Regions from separate parts of the Telluria sp. ZB4P37 genome, predicted to be linked through region 1. Evidence: riboswitches for the same ligand, from Rfam matches in the RefSeq annotation. Region 1 holds a riboswitch; the other holds the start of a gene.
What was found. Region 1 has a riboswitch for thiamine pyrophosphate ahead of AC56K1_RS01060 (TonB-dependent siderophore receptor). Riboswitches for the same ligand answer to the same signal wherever they lie in the genome.
Positions count from the first base shown of each region.

Region 1 (5,406 bases):
CGCCCGGGCCGGGCAGGCGCATGATCTCTTCGGCGCCGAAGGCGCGCTGGTAGAAATCGATGGCCTCGGCCGCGCCGGCGCAGACCAGGTGCGGGGTGACGGTGTGCATGCCGTCTTCGACGGGCTTGACTGCGGATTGGGGGGCGTTCATGGGATCTCCTCGGGTTGGACAAGCTGAATGACCTTAGCCCCGGCTGAAGGTTCATGCAACCTCCCAAAGGCTTGACCCGGGCGCACGCTACGACCAATAGTTAGACATTCATCTAATGAGAAAACGACCCGTGGCCCTGGTCACCGGCGTGCCTCTCGGGACCTTCATCGGCCAGCATGTCGGCTGGCAGGCTAGTTCTCTCGCCGTGTTGCTGCTGGGCGTGGTCGCCATGATCGGCAGCTCGATCCTGGCGCCCTCGAACATCTCCGACAGCAAGCCACCAAGCCTGTTGACCCAGCCCGCCGTGCTGCGCTAACCGCGCCTGCTCCTGGTGTATGCCATCACCACCCCCGGCTACGGGGGCTCCTTCATCGCCTTCACCTACCTGGCGCCGATCCCGCAGGAAGTCTCGGGTTTTGCGGCCTCCAGCGTGGGCCTGGTGATGCTGGTGTATGGCGTCTCTGTCGCGGCCGGGAATATCTGGGGCGGCAAGCTGGCCGACCGCAAGGACCCATTGGCCGCGCCGTCCGGATCTGCGGCGTGAGTCGCATGCGACGAACGCGGCTTATTCGTCCAGCTCCGGATAATGTCGGAAGATCCCGTTCTCGTTGAACGGGACGCGCCGCGCCGAGGCCAGGTAGGCCGCGATATTCGGCCGCGCCGCGACCCGGTCGCGCAGCAGGCCCAGGGCCGGATACTCGCCCTCCAGGCGCTTCATCGCATTCGGGAAGGCATGGCGCAGGCCCTCGACCACCTGGAACAGCGACAGATCGGCATAGGTGGGCTTTTCGCCCACCAGCCAGTGGCGCGGTTCGGGATTGGTGAGGATGCGCGAGAAGTAGCCGAAGAATTTCGGCAGGCGCGTGTCGATGAAGTCGGCGGCGCGGCGCTGGGCTTCCGGCTTCTGGTCTTCGTAGTAGAGCGAGGTGGCGATCGGGTGGTGGGTGTCGTGGATCTCGGCGACCAGGTCGGCGATGGTCAGTTGCAGCTGGTGGGCCCAGAGGCGCCCCGGATCGGTACGCGGCGCCAGGCCATGCTGCTCGCCCAGATAGAGCAGGATATTGGCAACCTGGCCTATCGTCATCTCGCCGACCTTCAGGAAGGGTGGCGCGAACGAAGGATGGGTTTCGGTGTCGAGCGCGGAGAGCAGCAGGTCCATCCCGCCGGGGCGCCGCGCCACGTCGACATATTCCGCAGCGGCCTCTTCGAGCGCCAGCCGGACAAATTCTCCCCGCCCCTGAATGCCCGGCCAGTAAAAAAGTTCGTACACCATCTCGCTCCCCCAAGGTGTTTCGGTTTGGCGCAATTATCGGCGATGAATTGGAAGCGTGTCGCCGCACAAACATGGTAGTCTTGTTTGCCCGTCAGGCGAAAACAAAAAGTCAAACAATAGAGAGAGACCACATGACCGCTTCTTCTGACCCAGGTTTCACCCCCTCATTCCTTTTGCACTATCCGGGCACAAGCTAGCTTTTCGGCAGATAATGCTTTGCGGAATTAACTTTCTGCAAAGTCAGCCCGTCATCCTGTGACGGGCATCGAGTTAAAGACAGGGCGCCCTTGCCGCGCCCGCAACTTTACGCCGAATGGAGCGCCCCGCATGATCTTCGCTCACTTGACAAAGCATTGGCTCGCCCGCCGCGGCCAGTACACGCCCGCTTCCTGGATGCTCAGCATCGCGCGCAGCCTGCGCGTGCTGCGCTACTGGCGCGAGCACCAGGCCCTCTGCCGTCTCGACCTGGTGCGCCGCTTCGTCGCGGCCGCGCCCAACGACGACCTGTTCCACCACCTGAGCCACCGCAGCTACCTGTCCAAAGACCTGAGCGCGCGCCAGCGCGTGCAATGCGTGCTCTCGCATTACCGCTTCGAAGACACGACCTTCGGCAACGCCTATCACCAGCTGGTGTATGGCAGCGGCGGCCTCACCCTGTGGCAGCACCAGGCGCAACTGGAAAGCGGCGAACACAGTTTCCTCTTGCGCCTGGAGATGGCGCCGCGCAGCGATGCCGAGGGCGACCTGACCATCTCGCTGGTTGCCGACGGCAAGTACCTGCACCGCCTGTCGTACACCTGGGTCGATGGCCAGCTGGCCGGCGTCGAGCTGCCCATGGTGCCTTTCGTCACGCGCAACCAGGGCCGCTGGATTGATTCCGGCGCCGCCTTCGACGCCTTCGAAGAAACCTTCCCCAACAATTCGCCGAGCTTCTTCTGCTTCGCCGCCATGCAGGGCGTGGCGCAGGCGGTGGGCATCGACCGCGTGGTGGCCATCAAGTGCACCTCGCACATCGCCTACAACCCGCTCGACATCAAGCATTTCGAGAACGCCTACGACGGCTTCTGGAAGGTGCTGGGCGGGGTCGAGATGCCGGGCCGCAGCTATCTGGTGCCGCTGCCCTTCTACCTCAAGCCGCTGTCCGAGATGCCGTCCAAGCACCGCAAGCGCGCGGCGCAGCGGCGCGAATACTGGCGTGCCATCGGCGACTCCACCCGTTCCACCATGCTGCGCCACATGGTGCCGGCCGCAAGCGCCCAGGCGCGCACGGTGGCGGCGCCTGCCACCGCGGAAGCCTGAGCCTTCGCCAAGCCCCGTCCCCGCATCCGGCGGCCTCGATCGAAGCGCGCCGGAAGCGGTGGCGGACAACGCCCTGCTACGGTTCGCGGCAATGCGGCCGCTACCACCGCTGGTCACATTCGCCACGCCCGCCCGGGACCGTGGTACACTGCCGCCTCGCTAGGGGTCCTGGACGTGCATTGCACGATTCGGGTGAGAGATACCCTTCGTACCTGATCTGGATAATGCCAGCGAAGGAAAGCGCAACGCAGTTCCCCATCTTGTTTGCCCTTCCCCCACGTTGGCTCCGGCTTTTTATATAAGCAGCGCGCCGCATCGTTATCGTGGCGCGCGAAGACGAGCAAACACATGACATTCAACCTGAAGCAATCCGTCCTCGCCTGCGCCGTCCTGCAGGCATTCTCCGCGACCGCGTCGGCGCAGCAAACGCTTGAGGGCGTCGCCTCGGTGGTCGTCAGCGGCAGCCGCTGGGTCGCCAGCGACCGCGCCAGCATCGGCGGCTTTTCAGATGCCCCGCTGCTCGACACCCCGGCGGCGATCAGCGCCCTGACCCGCACCCAGATGCAAGACCTGTCGATCCGCAACGTCACCGATGCGGCCCGCTTCGATGCCTCGGTGGGAGACGCCTATAACGCGGTTGGCTATGCCGAGCAGTTCTCGATCCGCGGCTTCGCGCTCGACAACGCGACCAGCTACCGCAAGGACGGCATCGCAATTCCCGCCGATACCCAGATCCCGCTCGAGAACAAGGAGCGCATCGAGACCCTGCGCGGCCTGGCCGGCCTGCAGGCGGGCGTCGCCGCGCCCGGCGGCATGGTTAATTTCGTGACCAAGCGCCCGACCAATACGCCGCTGCGCTCGGCGCTGGTGGAAGTGAGCGAACGCGGCACCCTGCACGGCTCGGTCGACCTGAGCGGCCGCTCCGAGGACCGCCGCTTCGGCTATCGGCTCAACGCCGCGCTTGAGAACCTCAAATCCTATGTGCGCGGCGCCGACGGCGAGCGCCAGTTCGTCTCTGGCGCCTTCGACTGGCAGATCACGCCCGACGCCTTGCTCCAGCTCGACCTCGACCGCCAGCACCGCTCGCAAGTCACCGCGCCGGGCTACCAGTTGATTCGCAACGCAAGCCTGCCGACCGGCGTATCGCCGAAGACGCTGCTGAACGCCCAGGCCTGGACCAGGCCAGTAGACACCACCAGCAGCAATCTCGGCCTGCGCTTCGAATACCGGCTCAATGCCGACTGGACGGCGACCGTCAACGCGAACAAGCACTGGTTCGAGCGCGACGACTACACCGCCTTCCCTTATGGCTGCAGCAACGAAGGCGACGGCTACTACCCGGGCTACTGCTCCAACGGCGACTACGACGTCTACGACTACCAGAGCGTGGGCGAGCGCAAGACCCCTTGGGGCGCGCAAGCGCTGCTGCAGGGCCGCTTTGCTACTGGCGCGGTGCGCCACGCATTGACCGTGGGCGCGGCCATGTCGGAACGCCACGACAGCTTCGGCGAATACGTCTACGACTACGCCGGCTACAGCAATATCTACGACAACCTGCAGGTCGATCAGGCACCGGGCAATCCCGCGACCGGCCCGGTGACGGCCCGCCGCAATGACCTTGAGCGCTCGCTGTTCGTGCAGGACGTCGCCACGCTGTCCCAAACAATGACGCTGCACACCGGCCTGCGCTACGTGAAGCTCAAGCGCGACGAACTGGCCGAGATCGGTCAAGCGCGCGTGCATGCCATTGACTCCTTCGTGCTGCCGAGCGTGGCGCTGGTGTACAAGCCGGCGCGCGACTGGAGCGTCTACGGCTCGCTGAGCCACGGCCTGCAGCATGGCGGCATCGCCGAGATGGGCACCACCAACGAGAACACCGCCCTGCCGCCGAGCCGCTCGAAGCAGCTTGAACTCGGCGTGAAAGGCATGGTCAATAACGCGGCCATGGTCTCGGCCGCGCTGTTCGACATCACGCAGGGCCTGGAATACGTGAACGCCGCCGGCACCTTTATCCGCGGCGGCGAGCAACGGCACCGCGGGCTGGAACTGGCGGCCCAGGGCAAGCTGGGTACGGACCTGAACTACAGCCTGTCGATGATGTCGCTGGACGCGAAACAGACCGGCACCGGCGACGCCGATGTCGAAGGCAAGCGCGTCACCAACGTGCCGGAGTTCCGTTCGACTGCGTGGATGGAATATGCGGTGCCGGCGGTGCCCGGCCTGAAACTGTACGCGCTGTGGCAGTATTCAGGCAGCAAGGCCTTCGATCCGGCCAACCGGGCGGTGGTGCCGGGCTACCACGTGGCGGGCCTGGGCGGCTCGTACGCGTTGAAGTTCGGCGCGATGCATACGATCCTGCGCGCCCGCGTGGACAATGTGTTCGACAAGTTTTACTGGCGCGACGTGACGCAGTCGCTGGGCGGCTACCTGCTGCCGGGCGCGCCGCGCACCTTCCGCCTGTCGGCCCAGTTCGACTTCTAGAAGCGTCCCTGCCTGCCACCTTCGCCGTGGCAGGCAGCGCTCAATCGCTGAAGTCGGCCAGCTTGCCCAGGCAGCGGCGCTGGAAGCCGTTCAAGCCTGTGGCCACAAAAGCGCTTTCCGGCTCGATCACCCCGGCGTCGAGCAGCAGGCGCAGCTTGGCGATGCGGTCGCCCTGGGCCAGGGCCTGGGCCAGGTGCGGCGC
Region 1 is NZ_JCASID010000001.1:208,114-213,519, reverse strand. It holds gene AC56K1_RS01080 (VOC family protein) at 1-151, opposite strand, end outside; partial or broken gene AC56K1_RS01075 (MFS transporter) at 282-674, shown strand; gene AC56K1_RS01070 (glutathione S-transferase) at 717-1,424, opposite strand; gene AC56K1_RS01065 (DUF535 family protein) at 1,752-2,723, shown strand; TPP riboswitch at 2,875-2,979, shown strand; gene AC56K1_RS01060 (TonB-dependent siderophore receptor) at 3,072-5,204, shown strand; gene AC56K1_RS01055 (HDOD domain-containing protein) at 5,245-5,406, opposite strand, start outside.

Region 2 (5,406 bases), on a different contig from region 1:
CAGCGGCCGAGGTCGAAGTTGATGTTGCGGCCCAGCGAAGCGTAGCTGGCCATCGTGAAGCGCACGGCGTCGGTGCCGAAGGCCGGGATCCCGTTCGGGAATTCCTTGCGGGTGGCCTTGGCGATTTTCTCCGAAGCCCGCGGGTCCATCAGGCCGGTGGTGCGCTTGGCGACCAACTCTTCGATGCCGATGCCGTCGATCAGGTCGATCGGGTCGAGCGTATTGCCCTTCGATTTCGACATCTTCTGGCCCTGCGAGTCGCGCACCAGGCCGTGCACGTACACGGTCTCGAACGGTACCTTGCCGGTGAAGTGGGTCGTCATCATCACCATGCGGGCAACCCAGAAGAAGATGATGTCGAAGCCCGTCACCAGCACGGACGAAGGCAGGAACATCGACATGTCCTTCGTCTGCTCGGGCCAGCCCATGGTCGAGAAGGGGACCAGGGCCGACGAGAACCAGGTATCCAGGACGTCGTCGTCGCGGCGCAGCGGGCCGTTGACGCCGGCGGCTTTGGCCTTGGCTTGCGCTTCTTCTTCGGTGCGCGCGACCACGATCTGGCCGTCTTCCGCGTACCAGGCCGGGATGCGGTGGCCCCACCACAGCTGGCGCGAGATGCACCAGTCCTGGATGTTGCCCAGCCACTGGTTGTAGGTGGTGGTCCAGTTCTCGGGCACGAACTTGATCTCGCCGCTGGCGACTTTTTCCATTGCCACTTCGGTGATCGACTTGCCCGGATTGAAAGTGCCTTCCGGCGCCGGCTTGCTCATGGCGACGAACCACTGGTCGGTCAGCATCGGCTCGATGACGACGCCGGTGCGGTCGCCGCGCGGCACCATCAGCTTGTGCGGCTTGACCTGCTCCAGCAGGCCTTGCGCCTCCAGGTCGGAGACGATCTGCTTGCGCGCGGCGAAGCGGTCCATGCCCTGGTACTGGGCCGGGGCGTTCTCGTTGATCTTGGCGTCGAGCGTCATGATCGTGATCGGCGCGAGGTTGGCGCGCTGGCCGACCGCGTAGTCGTTGAAATCGTGGGCCGGCGTGATCTTCACGCAGCCGGTGCCGAATTCCTTGTCGACATAGCTGTCGGCGATCACCGGGATCTGGCGGCCGGTCAGTGGCAGGGTAAGCATCTTGCCGTGCAAGTGGGTATAGCGCTCGTCGGTCGGATCGACCGCCACGGCGACGTCGCCCAGCATGGTTTCAGGACGCGTGGTGGCCACCGTCAGGTGGCCGGAGCCGTCGGCAAGCGGGTACTGGATGTACCACATCGAGCCGTCCTCTTCCTGCGAATCGACTTCCAGGTCCGACACCGCGGTGCCCAGCACCGGGTCCCAGTTGACCAGGCGCTTGCCGCGGTAGATCAGGCCCTGCTCGTACAGGCGCACGAAGACTTCCGAGACGACCTTCGAACGGGTTTCGTCCATCGTGAAGTATTCGCGCTGCCAGTCGGGCGAGGTGCCCATGCGGCGCATCTGGCCGGTGATGGTATTGCCCGACTTTTCCTTCCACTCCCAGACCTTCTCGACGAAGGCGTCGCGGCCCAGGTCGTGGCGCGAGATCTTCTGCGCGTCGAGCTGGCGCTCGACCACGATCTGGGTGGCGATGCCGGCGTGGTCGGTGCCCGGGATCCAGGCGGTGTTATGGCCGCGCATGCGGTAGTAGCGGGTCAGGCCGTCCATGACAGTCTGGTTGAAGGCGTGGCCCATGTGCAGCGTGCCGGTCACGTTTGGCGGCGGCAGCTGGATGCTGAACGACGGCTTGCCGTCCTCCATGGTGGCGGTGAAGTAACCGCGCTTTTCCCACTCGGCGCGCCAATGTTGTTCAATGTCGGCGGGCTCGAAAGACTTGGCTAATTCCATAATGTGCGGGCGATTGAATTTGAGAAAAAAACCATTATAGGTCACCTTCCAGCGCCCGCCTATTCCCGGCAGCGGCGCAGCCCGGGAGCCTGCCGCGCCGGCCAGTCCGCCTTCCGACGGCATGTCATTTTGTAACCAGTAAGTCTTTGATCCAGCTCACATGGGCTGTCAAATCGTCTCCGATCAATACGGACTCGACAAATCGCTTTCCCCCGACCCCGGTCAAAAAGGGATATTCATACTAAAAGGGAAGGGGAAGCCTGTAGTCGCATAAGCTTCCGGCCGGATACCGGGCCTCGCAGCCCATTGTCGCGCCGGACACGAATGGTCGTGATGGAGACGAATATGTCGCAACCTGATCCAACCGGCGTGGAGTCCGTCGCCGCCGAGCGGCAGACGGAGAATGCCGTCAGCCAGCTCACCTACGAAGAAATATCCGGCCCCGGTAATGGCGAGCTGGGCCTGGCCGCCAATCCAGTCATTTCCGCACGGTGCGGATCGAGACCGACAGCGTGTCCGACGTCGTGCCGCCCCTGTTCACCAGTTATCACACCGGCACCCTGCCGTCCGGCGGCAGTGGATGGGTCACAGGTGCTGTCGAAGATCCTGACCGTGCGCGTGCGTTATCCGGTGAGCGAAGACGACGACAACCTGGCGGAACTGTTCATGGGCGACGGCCAGGGGGCGCTGCTGGGCCGAGCGCGGCGAGGGAAATCGCGCCATCCGAGACGCCGTTCGTCGACGCCAGCCTGGTCGAGGGCAGGCTCGAGTTGCAGGCGCTGCCCGGGGAGACGCCGATGCTGTAGAACCCGGCCCATCCCGGGCCGGGGGGTGTGGCTTGTAAGTACAAGTTTGCCTGGGCTATAATCCGCCCGTTGCCGAAACGGCAGCACACGCTAGGGGTCCTGCGCATGCATATTGCTGCATGCGCGGGTGAGAAATACCCTCCGAACCTGATCTGGATAATGCCAGCGAAGGGAAGCAGTCGGCCAGGCGGCCGCGCGCATGCGCACAGGCGTCGCCACACCCGATGAATCCTTTGCTGGCTCCTCGCAAAGGAGCCACATGAATGCACCACTCGACGCCGCACTGAAGGCATCGCTTCCCACCCCCCATTCTTTCGATGCCGCGACCGCCACGGTCGACCGCGCGGCCATCGCGCCCTTCCCGAACTCGCGCAAGGTCTATATCGAAGGCGGCCGGCCCGACATCCGGGTGCCGATGCGCGAGATCGCGCAATCGCCCACACCTGGCAGCCTCGGCGGCGAGCCGAACCCGCCGCTGTTCGTCTACGACACCTCCGGTCCCTACACCGATCCGGCCGCCGGCATCGACCTGCGCTGCGGCCTGAAGTCGCCGCGCCTGCCGTGGATCCGCGAACGCGCCGACACCGAGGAACTGGCGGGGCCGAGCTCCGCCTACGGCCAGGCGCGGCTGCGCGACCCGGCCCTGGCTGCGCTGCGTTTTAACCTGCAGCGCAAGCCGCGCCGCGCACTGCCGGGCCGCAACGTCACGCAAATGCACTACGCGCGGCAGGGCATCATCACGCCCGAAATGGAATTCGTGGCGCTGCGCGAGAACCTGCGGCGCCGCGAATACCTGGCTTCCCTGGTGGAGTCGGGCCCGATGGGCGCGCGCACGGCCAGCCTGCTGGGGCGCCAGCATCCGGGCCAGTCCTTCGGCGCCAGCATCCCGCCGGAGATCACGCCGGAATTCGTGCGCAGCGAACTGGCGCGCGGCCGCGCCATCATCCCGGCCAACATCAACCATCCGGAGGTCGAGCCGATGATCATCGGCCGCAACTTCCTGGTGAAGATCAACGCCAACATCGGCAACTCGGCCATCACGTCTTCGATCGGCGAAGAAGTCGAGAAGATGACCTGGGCCATCCGCTGGGGCGCCGACAACGTGATGGACCTCTCGACCGGCAAGCATATCCACGAGACGCGCGAATGGATCATCCGGAATTCCCCGGTGCCGATCGGGACGGTGCCGCTCTACCAGGCGCTGGAAAAGGTGAACGGCAAGGCCGAAGACCTCACCTGGGAGATCTACCGCGACACCCTTATCGAACAGGCGGAGCAGGGCGTCGACTATTTCACCATCCACGCCGGCGTGCGCCTGGCCTATGTGCCGATGACGGCAAACCGCCTGACCGGCATCGTTTCGCGCGGCGGCTCGATCATGGCCAAGTGGTGCCTGGCCCACCACCGCGAATCCTTCCTCTACACGCATTTCGAGGACATCTGCCAGATCATGAAGGCTTATGACGTGTCGTTCAGCCTGGGCGACGGCCTGCGTCCGGGTTCGATCTTCGATGCGAACGACGAGGCCCAGCTGGCCGAACTGAAAACGCTCGGCGAACTGACGCAGATCGCTTGGCGCCACGACGTGCAGACCATGATCGAAGGCCCGGGCCACGTGCCGCTGCACCTGATCAAGGAGAACATGGACCTGCAACTCGAGCAGTGCAGCGAGGCGCCGTTCTACACGCTCGGACCGCTCACCACCGACATCGCCCCCGGCTACGACCACATCACCTCGGGCATCGGCGCGGCCACCATCGGCTGGTACGGCACCGCCATGCTGTGCTACGTCACGCCCAAGGAGCATCTCGGCCTGCCCGACAAGGCCGACGTCAAGGAGGGCATCATCACCTACAAGATCGCGGCCCACGCCGCCGACCTGGCCAAGGGCCATCCGGGCGCGCAGATGCGCGACAACGCGCTGTCGAAAGCACGCTTCGAATTCCGCTGGGACGACCAGTTCAACCTGGGTCTCGACCCCGACAAGGCGCGCGCCTTCCATGACGAGACCCTGCCCAAGGAGTCGAGCAAGGTTGCCCATTTCTGCTCGATGTGCGGGCCGCATTTCTGCTCGATGAAGATCACCCAGGAAGTGCGCGCCAACGCGGCGCCCAATGGCGTTGGCGAGCAGGCCGCGCTGGCGCAAGGGTTGCAGGAAAAGGCGATCGAATTCGTGAAGGGCGGCGCTCGTCTGTACCGGGAGGCGGGATGACACGGATCGAATTGAACGGCGCACCTTTCCATGTGCCGGCGGGGCAGTCGCTGCAGGAGCTGGCCGGCGAACTTGGGCTGGCGGGGCAGGCGGTGGCGGTGGCGGTCAACCGCGAAGTGGTGCCGCGCGAAGCGTGGGCGGAACGGCGCTTGCGGGCCAGCGACAAAGTAGACATTGTGCGCGCCATCGGCGGCGGTTGATCAACGGGTTTCGCAGGGTGGGCTGGAGGACCCGCCACCCTGCAAGAAAGGACAACAATGAACGAAGATTTCCTCACCATCGCCGGCCGCCAATTCTCTTCACGCCTGCTGGTCGGCAGCGGCAAATACCGCGACCTGGCCCAGACCCGCGAAGCCACGCTGGCAGCGGGCGCCGAGATCGTCACGGTGGCCATCCGCCGCGTGAACATCGGTCAGGACCGCAAGGCTCCGAACCTGCTCGACGTCCTGCCACTTGGCGAATTCACCATCCTGCCCAACACCGCCGGCTGCTACACCGCGAAAGACGCCGTCTACACACTGCAGATGGC
Region 2 is NZ_JCASID010000005.1:269,319-274,724, reverse strand. It holds gene AC56K1_RS11890 (valine--tRNA ligase) at 1-1,859, opposite strand, end outside; TPP riboswitch at 2,748-2,856, shown strand; gene thiC (phosphomethylpyrimidine synthase ThiC) at 2,925-4,877, shown strand; gene thiS (sulfur carrier protein ThiS) at 4,874-5,077, shown strand; gene AC56K1_RS11875 (thiazole synthase) at 5,135-5,406, shown strand, end outside.
Region 2: linked by a shared signal. The riboswitch ahead of thiC (phosphomethylpyrimidine synthase ThiC) and the one ahead of AC56K1_RS01060 (TonB-dependent siderophore receptor) in region 1 are both predicted to bind thiamine pyrophosphate.